Regions from separate parts of the Pseudomonas edaphica genome, predicted to be linked through region 1. Evidence: predicted binding sites of a transcription regulator. Region 1 holds the regulator's gene; each other region holds the start of a gene.
The links. The regulator FliA, encoded in region 1, starts transcription of late flagellar genes. The targets are predictions, from matches to a motif close to CTAAAGTTTNNNNNNNNNNNGCCGNTAA.
Positions count from the first base shown of each region.

Region 2: a site for FliA is predicted at 1,524-1,551, ahead of ACQY47_RS22960 (methyl-accepting chemotaxis protein). Genes of this name have one in related genera too.
Region 3: a site for FliA is predicted at 2,504-2,531, ahead of flgM (flagellar biosynthesis anti-sigma factor FlgM). Genes of this name have one in related genera too.

Region 1 is NZ_OZ255725.1:5,183,940-5,188,409, forward strand. It holds gene flhA (flagellar biosynthesis protein FlhA) at 1-174, shown strand, start outside; gene flhF (flagellar biosynthesis protein FlhF) at 186-1,502, shown strand; gene fleN (flagellar synthesis regulator FleN) at 1,608-2,441, shown strand; gene fliA (RNA polymerase sigma factor FliA) at 2,438-3,178, shown strand; gene ACQY47_RS23705 (chemotaxis response regulator CheY) at 3,347-3,721, shown strand; gene ACQY47_RS23710 (protein phosphatase CheZ) at 3,740-4,470, shown strand, end outside.
Region 2 is NZ_OZ255725.1:5,012,744-5,017,213, reverse strand. It holds gene ACQY47_RS22965 (mannose-1-phosphate guanylyltransferase/mannose-6-phosphate isomerase) at 1-1,117, opposite strand, end outside; gene ACQY47_RS22960 (methyl-accepting chemotaxis protein) at 1,581-3,146, shown strand; gene ACQY47_RS22955 (alpha/beta family hydrolase) at 3,231-3,923, opposite strand; gene ccoN (cytochrome-c oxidase, cbb3-type subunit I) at 4,003-4,470, shown strand, end outside.
Region 3 is NZ_OZ255725.1:4,755,045-4,759,514, reverse strand. It holds gene cheR (protein-glutamate O-methyltransferase CheR) at 1-578, opposite strand, end outside; gene ACQY47_RS21685 (chemotaxis protein CheV) at 623-1,555, opposite strand; gene flgA (flagellar basal body P-ring formation chaperone FlgA) at 1,651-2,409, shown strand; gene flgM (flagellar biosynthesis anti-sigma factor FlgM) at 2,569-2,895, shown strand; gene ACQY47_RS21670 (flagella synthesis protein FlgN) at 2,944-3,414, shown strand; gene ACQY47_RS21665 (flagellar brake protein) at 3,511-4,260, shown strand; gene ACQY47_RS21660 (MFS transporter) at 4,322-4,470, opposite strand, start outside.

The sequences.
Region 1 (4,470 bases):
CAGCGTCAGGAAATGGCGGGCCACCCGGTGATTCTGCTGGTGGCAGGCCCGGTTCGAGCGATGTTGTCGCGGTTTGGTCGCCTGGCAGTTCCGAATTTGCACGTTTTGGCTTATCAGGAAATTCCTGACAATAAGCAAGTGACTATCGTCGCGACAGTAGGGCCCAACGGCTGAGGTAGTGGGTTATGCAAGTTAAGCGTTTTTTCGCCGCCGATATGCGTCAGGCCATGAAACTGGTACGTGATGAGCTGGGCGCCGATGCCGCGATTATTGGAAACCGTCGCATTGCCGGCGGTGTCGAGCTGACGGCTGCCCTGGATTACACCCCGTCGGCGCTGGCGCCGCGCGTGCCGAACATGGAACTCGAAGACGAACTGCGCAAGACCGCTTCGCGCATTGTCTCGGCCCAGGCTGAATTGAGCATGCGTGGCGACAGCGATGCCAGCACCAATCGCCAATTGTTCGCCGGCCTGCCGCTGACCGCCGCCGAGCCGTTGGTAGAACCGACCTTCAAAGAACCGCCTCGTCCTGCAGCGCCAGCCCCGGCCGCCGCTGTCGACCAGCGCGCGCTCGACTCGATGCGTTTTGAACTCAATGGCCTGCGTGAGCTGCTCGAAGTGCAGTTGGGCTCGCTGGCGTGGACGCAACTGCAAGGCAGTAAACCGCACCAGGCCAACCTGTGGCGTCGCCTGCAACGCATCGGCCTGTCCGGCCCGTTGTCGCGCGATTTGCTTGCACTGACGGCTGAAGTCGAAGAGCCGCGCCAAGCCTGGCGCATGTTGCTGGCGCACCTGGCGCGCATGATCGCCACGCCGGAAATCGAACCGCTGGAAGAGGGCGGTGTGATTGCCATGGTCGGCCCCGCCGGCATGGGCAAGACCACCACCCTGGCCAAGCTGGCCGCGCGTTATGTGCTCAAGTACGGCGCGCAGAACATCGCGCTGGTGAGCATGGACAGCTATCGCATCGGCGCCCAGGAGCAGCTCAAGACCTTGGGCCGCATCCTCAATGTGACAGTGACCCACGTCGACCCGGGCCAGTCCCTGGCCAATGCGCTCGACCCGCTGCTGCGCAAGCGCGTGGTGTTGATCGACACGGCCGGCCTGCAAGCCAGCGATCCGGCACTGCGCATGCAGCTTGAAAGCCTGGCCGGGCGTGGCATCAAGTCGAAAAATTACCTGGTGCTTGCAACCACCAGCCAGAAACAGGTTCTTACCGCTGCCTACCACAGCTACAAACGCTGTGGCCTGGCCGGTTGCATTCTCACCAAGCTCGACGAAACCGCGAGCCTGGGCGAGGTGTTGAGCCTGGCGATCAGTCATGAGTTACCGGTTGCCTACCTGACCGACGGGCCGCGGATCCCGGATGATTTGCATCTGCCGCGCCGTCATCAGTTGGTCAGCCGTGCTGTCAGCGTGCAAATGCAAGAAGAGCCTAGCGAGGAAGCGATGGCCGATATGTTCGCCGACCTTTACCACAACCCGGCTAAGCGGGTGGGGTGAGGCAGGATGAACACCGTGAAATGTATCTACATCGATGGTCTGCAAGCGATTCACGCGGCCAAGCCATGTAGCCTGCGTCTAAGCAAGACAAGGTAAAGAAATAAAATGGGCAGCATGCATCCCGTACAGGTGATCGCGGTGACCGGCGGCAAAGGTGGCGTCGGGAAAACTAACGTGTCAGTGAATTTGTCCCTGGCCCTGGCAGAGCTTGGCCGTCGCGTCATGCTGCTGGATGCTGACCTGGGCCTGGCGAACGTGGACGTTCTGCTGGGGCTGACACCCAAACACACCCTTGCCGATGTGATCGAAGGCCGTTGTGAGCTGCGCGATGTGCTGCTGCAAGGCCCCGGTGGCATTCGCATCGTGCCGGCTGCCTCAGGCACCCAGAGCATGGTGCACCTGAGCCCGGCGCAGCATGCCGGCCTGATTCAGGCGTTCAGCGACATCGGCGACAACCTCGATGTGCTGGTGATCGACACCGCCGCCGGGATCGGCGAGTCCGTGGTCAGCTTCGTGCGCGCAGCCCAGGAAGTGCTGCTGGTGGTGTGCGACGAACCCACGTCGATCACCGACGCCTATGCCCTGATCAAACTGCTTAACCGTGACTACGGCATGAACCGCTTCCGCGTGCTGGCCAACATGGCCCAAAGCCCGCAGGAAGGGCGAAATCTGTTTGCCAAGTTGACCAAGGTCACGGATCGCTTCCTCGATGTCGCCTTACAATACGTGGGCGCAGTTCCTTATGACGAGTGTGTGCGCAAGGCTGTGCAAAAGCAGCGTGCAGTCTATGAAGCGTTCCCTCGTTCGAAGTGCGCATTGGCGTTCAAGGCTATTGCTCAGAAGGTCGATACTTGGCCGTTGCCTGCCAACCCTCGGGGGCATCTGGAGTTTTTCGTCGAGCGATTGGTGCATCAGACGAGCGCGGGACCTGTGCTATGACATCCAGCGGCTACAACCTTTACAAAAAGTCGGCACGTGACAGTCAGGGCGAACTGATCGAGCGCTATGCGCCCTTGGTCAAGCGCATTGCCTATCACTTGCTGGCACGCCTGCCTGCCAGTGTGCAGGTTGAGGACTTGATCCAGGCCGGCATGATCGGCCTGCTCGAAGTGTCGACCAAATACGACGCGAGCAAGGGCGCGAGTTTCGAGACGTATGCGGGTATTCGCATACGCGGTGCGATGCTCGATGAAGTGCGTAAAGGGGATTGGGCGCCGCGTTCGGTACATCGCAATACGCGTATGGTCAGTGACGCAATTCGTGCAATTGAAGCAAAAACCGGTCGTGACGCTAAAGATCATGAAGTTGCGGCCGAACTCCAATTGAGTCTCGACGATTACTACGGGATTTTGAACGATACCTTGGGCAGCCGCCTGTTCAGTTTCGACGACCTTTTGCAGGACGGCGAACACGAAGGGCTGCACGAGGACGGCGCGAGTGCACATCTGGAACCGTCGCGCGACCTGGAAGACGAACGTTTCCAGAGCGCGTTGGCGGAGGCGATTGCCAATTTGCCGGAGCGTGAGCGACTGGTGTTGGCGCTGTACTACGACGAAGAGCTGAACCTCAAGGAAATCGGTGAGGTCCTGGGGGTCAGCGAATCGCGTGTCAGCCAGCTGCATAGCCAGTGCGCCGCCCGCTTGCGGGGGCGATTGGGAGAGTGGCGCGCGCGCTGACAGGCAGTGTGGGGACACTGCAGACGCTACCGCAAAGGCTCTACGCTTTTGCGGGTTCGTGCCGTGGTGCCCTGGGCAGTCCTTTTTGTGTAACGCCTGTTGATTGAAATGGCGCGTCCAGGTGCTGGGCGCGTTTAAGACTGCTTGGAGGTCGAATTGGACAAGAACATGAAAATCCTCATCGTTGATGACTTCTCAACGATGCGGCGGATCATAAAAAACCTGTTGCGTGACCTTGGGTTCACCAACACGGTCGAGGCGGATGACGGCCTGACGGCGATTCCGATCCTCAACAGCGGGAGCATCGACTTTCTGGTAACCGACTGGAACATGCCGGGCATGACCGGTATCGACTTGCTGCGTCACGTGCGCGCCGATGAAAAACTGCGCAGCTTGCCTGTGTTGATGGTGACCGCCGAAGCCAAGCGTGAACAGATCATCGAAGCCGCCCAGGCCGGGGTTAACGGTTACGTGGTCAAGCCATTCACTGCATTGGCCTTGAAAGAGAAGATCGAAAAAATCTTCGAACGCATCCACGGCTGATGTCACCACGGGGGAGCTATGGAGCATAAAGAAACGTCACAGGGCGATTTTGAATCGACCCTGAAAAAGCATGCTCACCAGTTGGTCGACAGCCTTGAAAAAGGCCAGTTCGGCGACGCGGTGCAGTTGATCCATGAGCTTAACCAGACCCGTGACCGCGGCCTGTATCAGGAAGTGGGCAAGCTCACACGCGAGCTGCACAGTGCAATCGTCAATTTTCAGATTGACCCGCACATGCCCCAGGCCGAAGAAATCTCGCAGATCACCGATGCCACCGAACGCCTGTCCTATGTGGTCCGGCTGACTGAGGCGGCGGCCAACCGCACCATGGACCTGGTGGAAAACGCCACGCCCTTGGTCAATGGCATGGCCACCGAAGCTCAGGCGCTCAGCGTTGACTGGGGCCGCTTCATGCGCCGGGAAGTGGGGGCTGAGGAGTTTCGTGAGTTGGCGCGTCGGGTCGAGGCTTTTCTGTCGCGCACCGAACAGGAAAACCGCACGGTGGCCAGCAACCTCAATGACATTCTGCTGGCCCAGGATTACCAGGACCTCACCGGTCAAGTGATCAAGCGCGTGACCCAACTGGTCACCGAAGTGGAAAGCAACTTGCTCAAATTGGTGCTGATGGCCGGCCAGGTCGACCGTTTTGCCGGCATCGAACATGACCGCGCAGCGATCCTCTCGGAAAAAGATCCACAAAAACATCTCGCCAAGGGTGAAGGTCCGCAGATTCATGCCGATAAACGTGA
Region 2 (4,470 bases), 170 kb from region 1:
ATGGGCGACGGACCGTAGTGTGATCAAGGTGTGCGCCATGACCATTTTTCTTCAACTGAGCCGTGATCGCTTTGATGTCTTGTGCATGATCTTTATGGGCGACCAGCAGAGCATCCGGCGTATCGACGATGATCAGATCCTCAACCCCAACCAAGGCGGTCAAGCGACGCGGGCTACGCACATAGTTGTTGTTGGCGCCGTGAAAAATCGCCTCGCCTTCAACGCGGTTGCCCTGCTCATCTGCCGGCGACAACTCGCTCATGGCGTTCCAGGAACCGATATCACTCCAGCCAATGTCGCATGGGACAGTGGCGACTTTGCTGGAGCGCTCCATCAGGGCGAAGTCGATGGAAATATCGGGAACCTTGGCAAAACTTTCAGGCTCCAGGTGCAGGCTGCGATGGCTGCTACCTGTCATCGTGCCGGAACCGGCCAGGCACAGGTCAACGGCACTGGACACATCCGGTGCGCACAACGCCATTTCTTCGATCAACGTGCCGGCGCGGAAACAGAACATGCCGGAATTCCAGAAATACTCGCCTGACGCCAAATAGCCTTGAGCTGTTTCCAGGTCCGGCTTCTCAACAAAACGCTTGACCTTGAAACCGCTGCCAACCGGGCTGTCGTTGTCTTTTTGGATATAGCCGTAACCGGTTTCCGGGTACTCCGGCTTGACGCCGAAAGTCACCAGCAAACCAGCTTTGGCCAGCTCGGTCGCAGCCGCAACCGCTTCTGCGAACGCCGCTTGATTATCGATCAAGTGATCAGCGGGCAGCACCAGCATGATGGCATCAGGCCCATGAGTCCGAGCAACTTCTTGAGCTGCCAAGGCAACGGCGGCGGCGGTATTACGCCCGAACGGCTCAAGAACAAAACTGAGATTCGTGAATTGGGGGGCTTGCGCGCCGTATTCGTCGAGCGTTTTGAAATAGAGGTCACGATTAGTGATTGTCAGTACTTCGCTGACCGCACCAAGAGCCAACGCCCGGCCGTAGGTTTTGCGAATCAGATTGCCGCCGTCCGGCAGTTCGATAAACGGCTTAGGATGTGCTGAACGTGAGACAGGCCACAGGCGGCTGCCTGCACCGCCGCAGATAATGACTGGAACAAGTGTCACATTGTACTCCTTTACGTACTGCCACCTCATTTCGACTGCCGCTCTCGCCCCCTCCGATGCGGCAGATTCGAATACAAAGTGACGTAGAGTCTTTCAGCTATAGAAGAGTCAAATCGCCGAAGCGTCTGGGGGATGAAATATGGTATTTTTCTTACAGAATAACCCGATCATTCTCAATTAAATGGTCATTTATGTCTAGAAAAACAGGGAATATTCCTACACGCAGAAGCCTTTTTGATCATTCCGCAGTGCCCGCGCGCCCAGAACATGTCACTTTTAAAACCCCACACCACCACACACATTCATAAAAGGCTTTGTAAAAACACGCAGCCCTGATCTAGAGCCTTCGCAACAGCTGTCGGTTTTCAGCCTGTAGCCCCGACTACACTGTTCATCGGAAATTTCCCTCAACAAATACGCACAACCGCCGATAACCCCTGAAAGCCTTGCGGATTGAACAACCATGCGTAATAACCAACCCGTTACCCAGCGCGAACGTACCTTCCCCGCTCAGCAACGGTTGATCTCCACCACAGACGCCAAAGGTGTGATCACCTACTGCAACGACGCTTTCGTCGAAATCAGTGGGTTCACCCGCGACGAACTGGTCCGAGCGCCGCACAACCTGGTGCGTCACCCGGATGTTCCGTCGGCTGTGTTCGCGCACATGTGGTCCACGCTCAAACAAGGCTTGCCATGGATGGGCATCGTCAAGAACCGCTGCAAGACGGGTGATCACTACTGGGTTAACGCCTATGTGACGCCAGTCTTCGACGGCAACCAGGTGATCGGCTACGAATCGGTGCGCATCAAGCCCACCGCCGAGCAGATCCGCCGGGCCGAAGCGCTCTATCAACGCATCAACCAGGGCAAGTCCGCCGTGCCGCAGCGCGACAAGTGGCTGCCGGTGTTGCAGGACTGGCTGCCGTTTATCCTGGTCAGCCAGCTGAGTTTCATGATCGGTGCATCGCTCAATTCCCACTGGGGTTTTGCCCTGGCGGCAGGCTTGTCGGTGCCACTGGGTCTATTGGGGCTGAGCTGGCAGCAGCGCGGCCTCAAGCGTTTGCTGCGTTTGGCCGAGCAGACCACCTCCGACCCGTTGATCGCGCAGATGTACACCGACAGCCGAGGCGCGCAGGCGCGGCTGGAGATGTCGATTCTCAGCCAGGAAGCGCGGCTGAAGACCTGTCTTACACGCTTGCAAGACACGGCTGAACACCTGAACGACCAAGCTGCGCGGTCCAACACCCTGGCGCATAACAGCTCCAGCGGCCTGGAACGCCAGCGTGTAGAGACCGAACAAGTAGCCACGGCGGTCAACCAGATGGCAGCGACCACTCAGGAAGTCGCCAGCCATGTACAGCGCACGGCGGACGCCACTCAGGAAGCCAATCGCCTGACCGGTCGCGGCCGCGATATCGCCGGGGAAACCCGCGAGGCGATCCAGCGTCTGTCGGTGGCCGTGGGCGAGACGGGTGTGACCGTCACCCAACTGGCCAAGGACAGCGATGAAATCGGCGGTGTGGTCGATGTGATCAAAGGCATTGCCGACCAGACCAACCTGCTGGCACTGAACGCAGCCATCGAAGCGGCCCGCGCCGGTGAGATGGGCCGAGGTTTTGCGGTGGTGGCTGACGAAGTTCGCCAACTGGCGCAGCGCACTGCGGAGTCCACCGGGCAGATCCATACGCTGATCGCCAAGCTGCAACACACCGCAGCGGCGGCCGTGCAAACCATGGACGCCGGGCATCGCCAGGCCGAAGAAGGTGTGGCGCGGGTGATGGAGGCGGATCAGGCGTTGGTGGGCATCAGTGAGGCGGTGGCCAATATCACCGACATGACGACGCAGATTGCAGCCGCGACCGAAGAGCAAAGCGCAGTAGCCGAAGAGATCAGCCGTAACATCAGCACGATTGCGCTGTTGGCGGACCAGACCTCGGAACAGGCGATGAACTCGGCGCAATTGAGTGAGGAGCTGACGCACACCGCCAATACCCAGTATTCGCTGGTAGAGCGTTTTAACCGGTAAATCGCTATCGCAGGCAAGCCAGCTCCCACATTTGAAGGTATTCACAATTCAAAATGTGGGAGCTGGCTTGCCTGCGATGGGGCCCTAACAGGCGCCCAAAAACCCAGCCACCTTCACCGCAGCCGCCTCCAAATGCTGCTCATGACCAAACCCCGAAGCCTTCAACGGCTTCAAATCATGATCCCCCGCCACCAGCCACATCACTTCGATGCTCGGCGATAACGCATACCCTTCCACCGCCGCCCGATTACCCAGCGCATCGCGCTCACCCTGCACAATCAACGTCGGCGTCTTCAACCCGGCCAGATGTTCGACTCGAGGTTTTTCCGGCTTGCCCACCGCATAAAACGGATAACCCAAACACACCAGCGCGTCAGCCCCCAGATCATCGGCCAACAAACTGGCCATGCGCCCACCCATGGACTTGCCGCCAACCGCCAGCGTCCCAGCGACATGACGTCGCACCTCGGCATACACCTCGCGCCAGCATTCGAGCAGTTTCGGCGCCGGGTTCGGCGGGCGTTTACCACCGTCCACGCGGCGTTGAGCCATGTACGGGAACTCGAAGCGCAACACGTTCACACCATGCCCGGCAAGGCGTGCAGCCATGTCGCCCATGAAGGCTGAGTCCATCGGTGCACCGGCGCCGTGGGCCAGGATCAGTGTCACCGGCGCACGCGCGATAGACCCCGTCGCGGCATTCCACAACCAGCCATGTTCCCGTACACACTGCGCCCATTGATCCCCGTCAATACTGGCCTTGTGCTCTTTGCCCATGCTTGCCTCGCTTTTTAGTCTGCCTATAACTCCAGCCCAAGTGCCGCATTTGCTTGGGTTGAACCGTGGATGGGGAACCATGAACACTACTTTAAGTACCGCCTATAACTACAAGGTGGTCCGCCAATTCGCCATTATGACGGTGGTGTGGGGCATCGTCGGCATGGGGCTCGGGGTTTTTCTCGCCGCCCAATTGGTATGGCCTGCGCTCAACTTCGATTTACCCTGGACCAGCTTCGGCCGTTTGCGCCCGCTGCACACCAACGCGGTGATCTTTGCCTTTGGTGGCTGCGCACTGTTCGCCAGCTCGTTTTACTCGGTGCAACGCACCTGCCAAACCCAGCTGTTCGCGCCGAAAATTGCCGCGTTCTGCTTCTGGGGCTGGCAACTTGTGATTGTGCTGGCCGCTATCAGCCTGCCACTGGGCTACACCACATCCAAGGAGTACGCCGAGCTGGAATGGCCGATCGCCATTCTTATCGCCGTGGTCTGGGTCGCCTACGGTGTGGTGTTCTTCGGCACGGTGATGAAGCGCAAGACCAAGCAC
Region 3 (4,470 bases), 430 kb from region 1:
CTCTTGATCGGCGCCTTGACCGCCCAGCGTCCTGCCCCTTTGGGGTCGAAGAAACGTTGCAAGCGTTCCTGGGACAAACCGCGGCCCAGGGCCAGGCTGTCGTACTCGCCGGTCTTGCAGTTGGTGAGCATGGTGCCGGACAGGTCGGTGGCGACAATTTGCGCACCGGCCTTCAATTGGCCCATGTTCGTACGCTCGAACTCATCGATGGACATCGAGATCGAGTACGGCTCCTGCCCAGACGAACAGGCAGCCGACCAGATGCGCAGGCGCTGGCCCGGGCTGGCCTTGATGGCCTCCGGCAGCACTTTGTTCTTGAGCACCTCAAAGGGGTAGGTATCACGAAACCACAAGGTTTCGTTGGTGGTCATGGCATCTACCACCATTTCCTTAAGCCCACTGCGCGGCTGGCCCTGGATGCGCTGGACCAACTCGCCCAGCGACTTGATGCCCTGCTGCTCCATCAGTTTATTGAGACGGCTGGATACCAGGTACTGCTTGTTTTCACCGAGCAATATGCCACAGGCTTTTTCCAGGAAGACCCGGAACTGTTCGAAATCCAAATTACCCGTAGACAATGATACCGCCTCTTAAATCGTGTGACCGCCAGGAGGAAATCCCCCTAGCCGTGATCTGCTGCCTTGATCCGGTCGACTACCCGGGATGCCAGGTCATCAGGGCGGAATTTGGCCAGGAAGTCATCAGCACCGACCTTCTTGACCATCGCCTGATTGAATACGCCCGACAAGGAAGTATGCAGGATGATATGCAATTTTTGCATGCGTGGATCGTTACGTATCTCGGCCGTGAGGGTATAGCCGTCCATTTCCGGCATTTCAATGTCGGAGATCATCATCAGGAACTCTTCTTCCGGCTTCTTGCCTTCGTCCACCAGCTTGCGCAGGTAATCCAGGGCTTGGCGACCATCGTTCAAGGCCACCACTTCCACGCCGACCGTTTGCAGGCAGCGGCTGACTTGCTTGCGCGCCACCGAGGAGTCATCCACCGTCAGCACACGCAGTGACACTGCCTTGTGCGCGGTTTCGGCGTCTACCACGCCAACCGAAATGGTTTCCGAGGTGGGTGCGACTTCGGCGAGGATCTTTTCCACGTCGATGATTTCGACCAACTGGTTGTCGACCCGCGTCACCGCCGTGAGGTAGTGATCGCGCCCGGTGCCCTTGGGCGGCGGATGGATCTCCTCCCAGTTCATGTTGACGATGCGCTCCACCGAGCGCACCAGGAAACCCTGGGTCTTGGTGTTGTATTCGGTGATGATCACAAAGGGGCTTTCGCGGTCCTGCAACCCCGAGGAACCGGTGGCCATGGCCAGGTCGAGAATCGGGATGGTCGCGCCTCGGATATTCGCTACGCCGCAGACCACCGGGCTGGATTTGGGCAATATGGTCAGCTTGGGGCACTGCAGCACTTCCCGCACTTTAAACACATTGATGCCGTACAGCTGCTTGCCGTCCAGGCGGAAAAGCAACAGTTCCAGGCGATTCTGCCCTACCAGCTGTGTGCGCTGGTTTACTGAGTCCATTACTCCTGCCATGCCTTGACTCCTACGCTAAAACCTTTGGCTATACCTACAAGGGCAACGACGCTCACCCAACACTAAACGGCACGGGCTTTGCTATTTATTGGTCTATGAACCTTAAAACGACAGTTTTCCGACGCATCCCACGGTATCGCAGATTGCTCTGCGCAACGATGGCTTTGTTTGCCTTGGGCTCGGGCACCACGGCTCGCGCAGATAATGTCACCTTGCCTGATCTCCTTATCGGCGTCACCCAAGGCTTTCTTGAGTTCACTGTAGAAGATTATCTGGCGACCACCCAAACGCCGGGGCGTTACGAAATCCAGGTCAACCAACTGGACCCGCGCCTGCGCATGCCCATGTGCGACAAGGAATTGACGGCCAGCCTCGAAAGCCCGGCCCAGCCCATCGGCCGCGTGACGGTAAAAGTGCGCTGCGAGGGCGCCTCACCCTGGACCGTGTTTGTGCCGGCGCAGGTCAAACTGTTCCGCGATGTGGTTGTGGTCACACGCCCGCTCAAACGCACCGGCATCATTGGTTTTGAAGACGTGGCCCTGCGTGAACGCGACATCAGCCTGATCAACCAGGGTTACCTCACCGCTGTGGACCAAGCGATCGGGCAGAAACTGACCCGACCAATGGTTACCGACCAGGTCATCACGCTAGTACATCTGGAACAGGCTGAAGTGATTCGCAAGGGCGACCAGGTGGTGATTTCCGCCAGCAGCGGCGGGCTGATGGTAAAAATGCCGGGGGAGGCGCTGTCCAACGGCGGGATGAGCGAGCAGATCCGGGTCAAGAACCTCAATTCCAACCGTGTGATCAAGGCGCAGGTGACCGCGCCGGGCCAGGTTGAGGTGGCGCTATAGAAGATCACCGCTGTGAGATCACTGGTGTGAAACGCCAGGTTTTCCTACACTGTGCGTGGGATGTCGACCTGTACAGGTTTATTGTCAAACGAGCCTAAAGTTTGTCCGGGTATGGCCGAAAACATGGCAAGCGTCCAAATACCCAGAGGTTTTTTTAACATGGTCATTGATTTCAGTCGTTTAAATAACACCCAGGCTTTGCCGGGCAATACGCGCACCAGCGGGGCAAAGGACGGCGTAGAAGCCAAGTCCCAGCCAGCACCTGCCGCCAAGGCAGAACAGGCCAGCGCCAGCCAGAGCGGGGAATCGGTACACCTGAGCAATGAGGCTCAACAGTTGCAGAAGGTCACTGACTCGCTGCGCGATCAACCCGTTGTCAATAAAGCCCGTGTGGCCGAATTGAAACAGGCAATCGCTGATGGCAGCTATAAAGTCGACAGCAACCGTGTCGCCAGCAAGCTGCTTAACTTCGAAGCCGAGCGCTAGGCAAAGGCCTGCGCAGGGCTTGTGGACGCTTAAAACCCAAGGCCAGCCATGCACCACGACGAACATTTGCTTGAACTGATCATTGATGATCTGGCGCCGACGCAACTTCTGCTCGAGCTGCTCAAAGAAGAATCCCTGGCCCTCTATGGCCGGGACATGCGCTTGCTGGAGGAAATCCTGGCGCGCAAACAGTCGCTGATCGTGCTGCTGGAGCAGCATGGCAAGAAGCGCAGCGAAATTCTGATCAGCCTCGGCCTGCCGGCTGATCATGATGGCCTGGCACAACTGGCCAGCCACTCCTCGGTAGGCGATCAGTTGCTGGCGCAGAGCACCGCACTCAATCAATTGCTGGCCCAGTGCCAGGAAGCCAACCTGCTCAACGGCCAGTCGATCCAGCTGCAGCAGGCTACGACCGCCAACCAGTTGCGCATACTCCACGGCGGAGAGCCTCCGGCGCTGTACAACGCCCAAGGGTCGACCTCGCGCCTGGTCAAGCCAAGCACCCGCAGCCAAGCCTGACACCGGTTTACAGCGCGCCCTATCCAAGGCGCGCTACATGCTGGCAAAATGCCGGTTCTTGCGTGTAGTCGTATTTTGCCTGGAGATGGAAGAACCGTGTTCAACGCCCTTAATGCGGAAGATGCTCCGCAGCCACCCAAGGTGCTCACCACGCCTCTGGAAATCGCCAGCACGTTGCGAATGCTGCAAGAAAGCCATGACCCGCTGATTATCACTTTCCATGAACGCAGCCAGCGGTTCCAAAGCTATCTGGTGGATATAGATCGGGACAGCAAAACGCTCGCCCTGGACGAAATGATCCCCCGCGACGGTGAACGCTACCTTGAGAACGGCGAACCGTTCCGCATTGAAGGCTTCCATGACGGTGTGCGTGTCGCCTGGGAAAGCAACGGCACACTGACCATCAGTGAAAAAGGCGGCCACCGCATCTACACCGGCAGCATGCCCGACGAGGTGGTCTACCATCAACGTCGCAATGCCTTTCGGGCAGCGTTGAAACTGGCCCAACTGGTAAGCATCGAGCTGGGTGGCGAAAAGCTCAAGGCACCGATCAGCGGCAAACTGCTGGACATCTCCGCCACCGGCTGCAAGCTGCGTTTTGAAGGCGACATTTCCGATCGCCTGCAGCTGGGCCAGGTCTATGACCGCTTTATCGCCGCCCTGCCCTTTGGCAGCATGACCACCTCGGTGGAGCTGCGTTACCTGCACGTCGAAGACAAGATCAACACCACCTTCGCCGGCGTTCGCTTCCATAACATGAGCGGCTTGGTTCAGCGCCAGGTTGAACGTTTTGTGTATCAGTTGCAGCGTGAAGCGCGGCGCTTTGACAAAGACGACGACCTTTAAGCCTTAAAGGCCGTATCAATAAAAACGGGCAGATCCTGATGGGATCTGCCCGTTTTTGCTTTCAGGGGCGTGCCCTGCTCAAATCGTGGGGATGCTCGTCAGGCCCCAGAGGCTCCGGCGGCCCTTCAAAAGCCGGTTCATCCGCGGGTTGCTGCGGGTCAGTTTCGATTTCAGGTTCCGGGTCGGGCACCACGCTCTGCATTTGCTCCT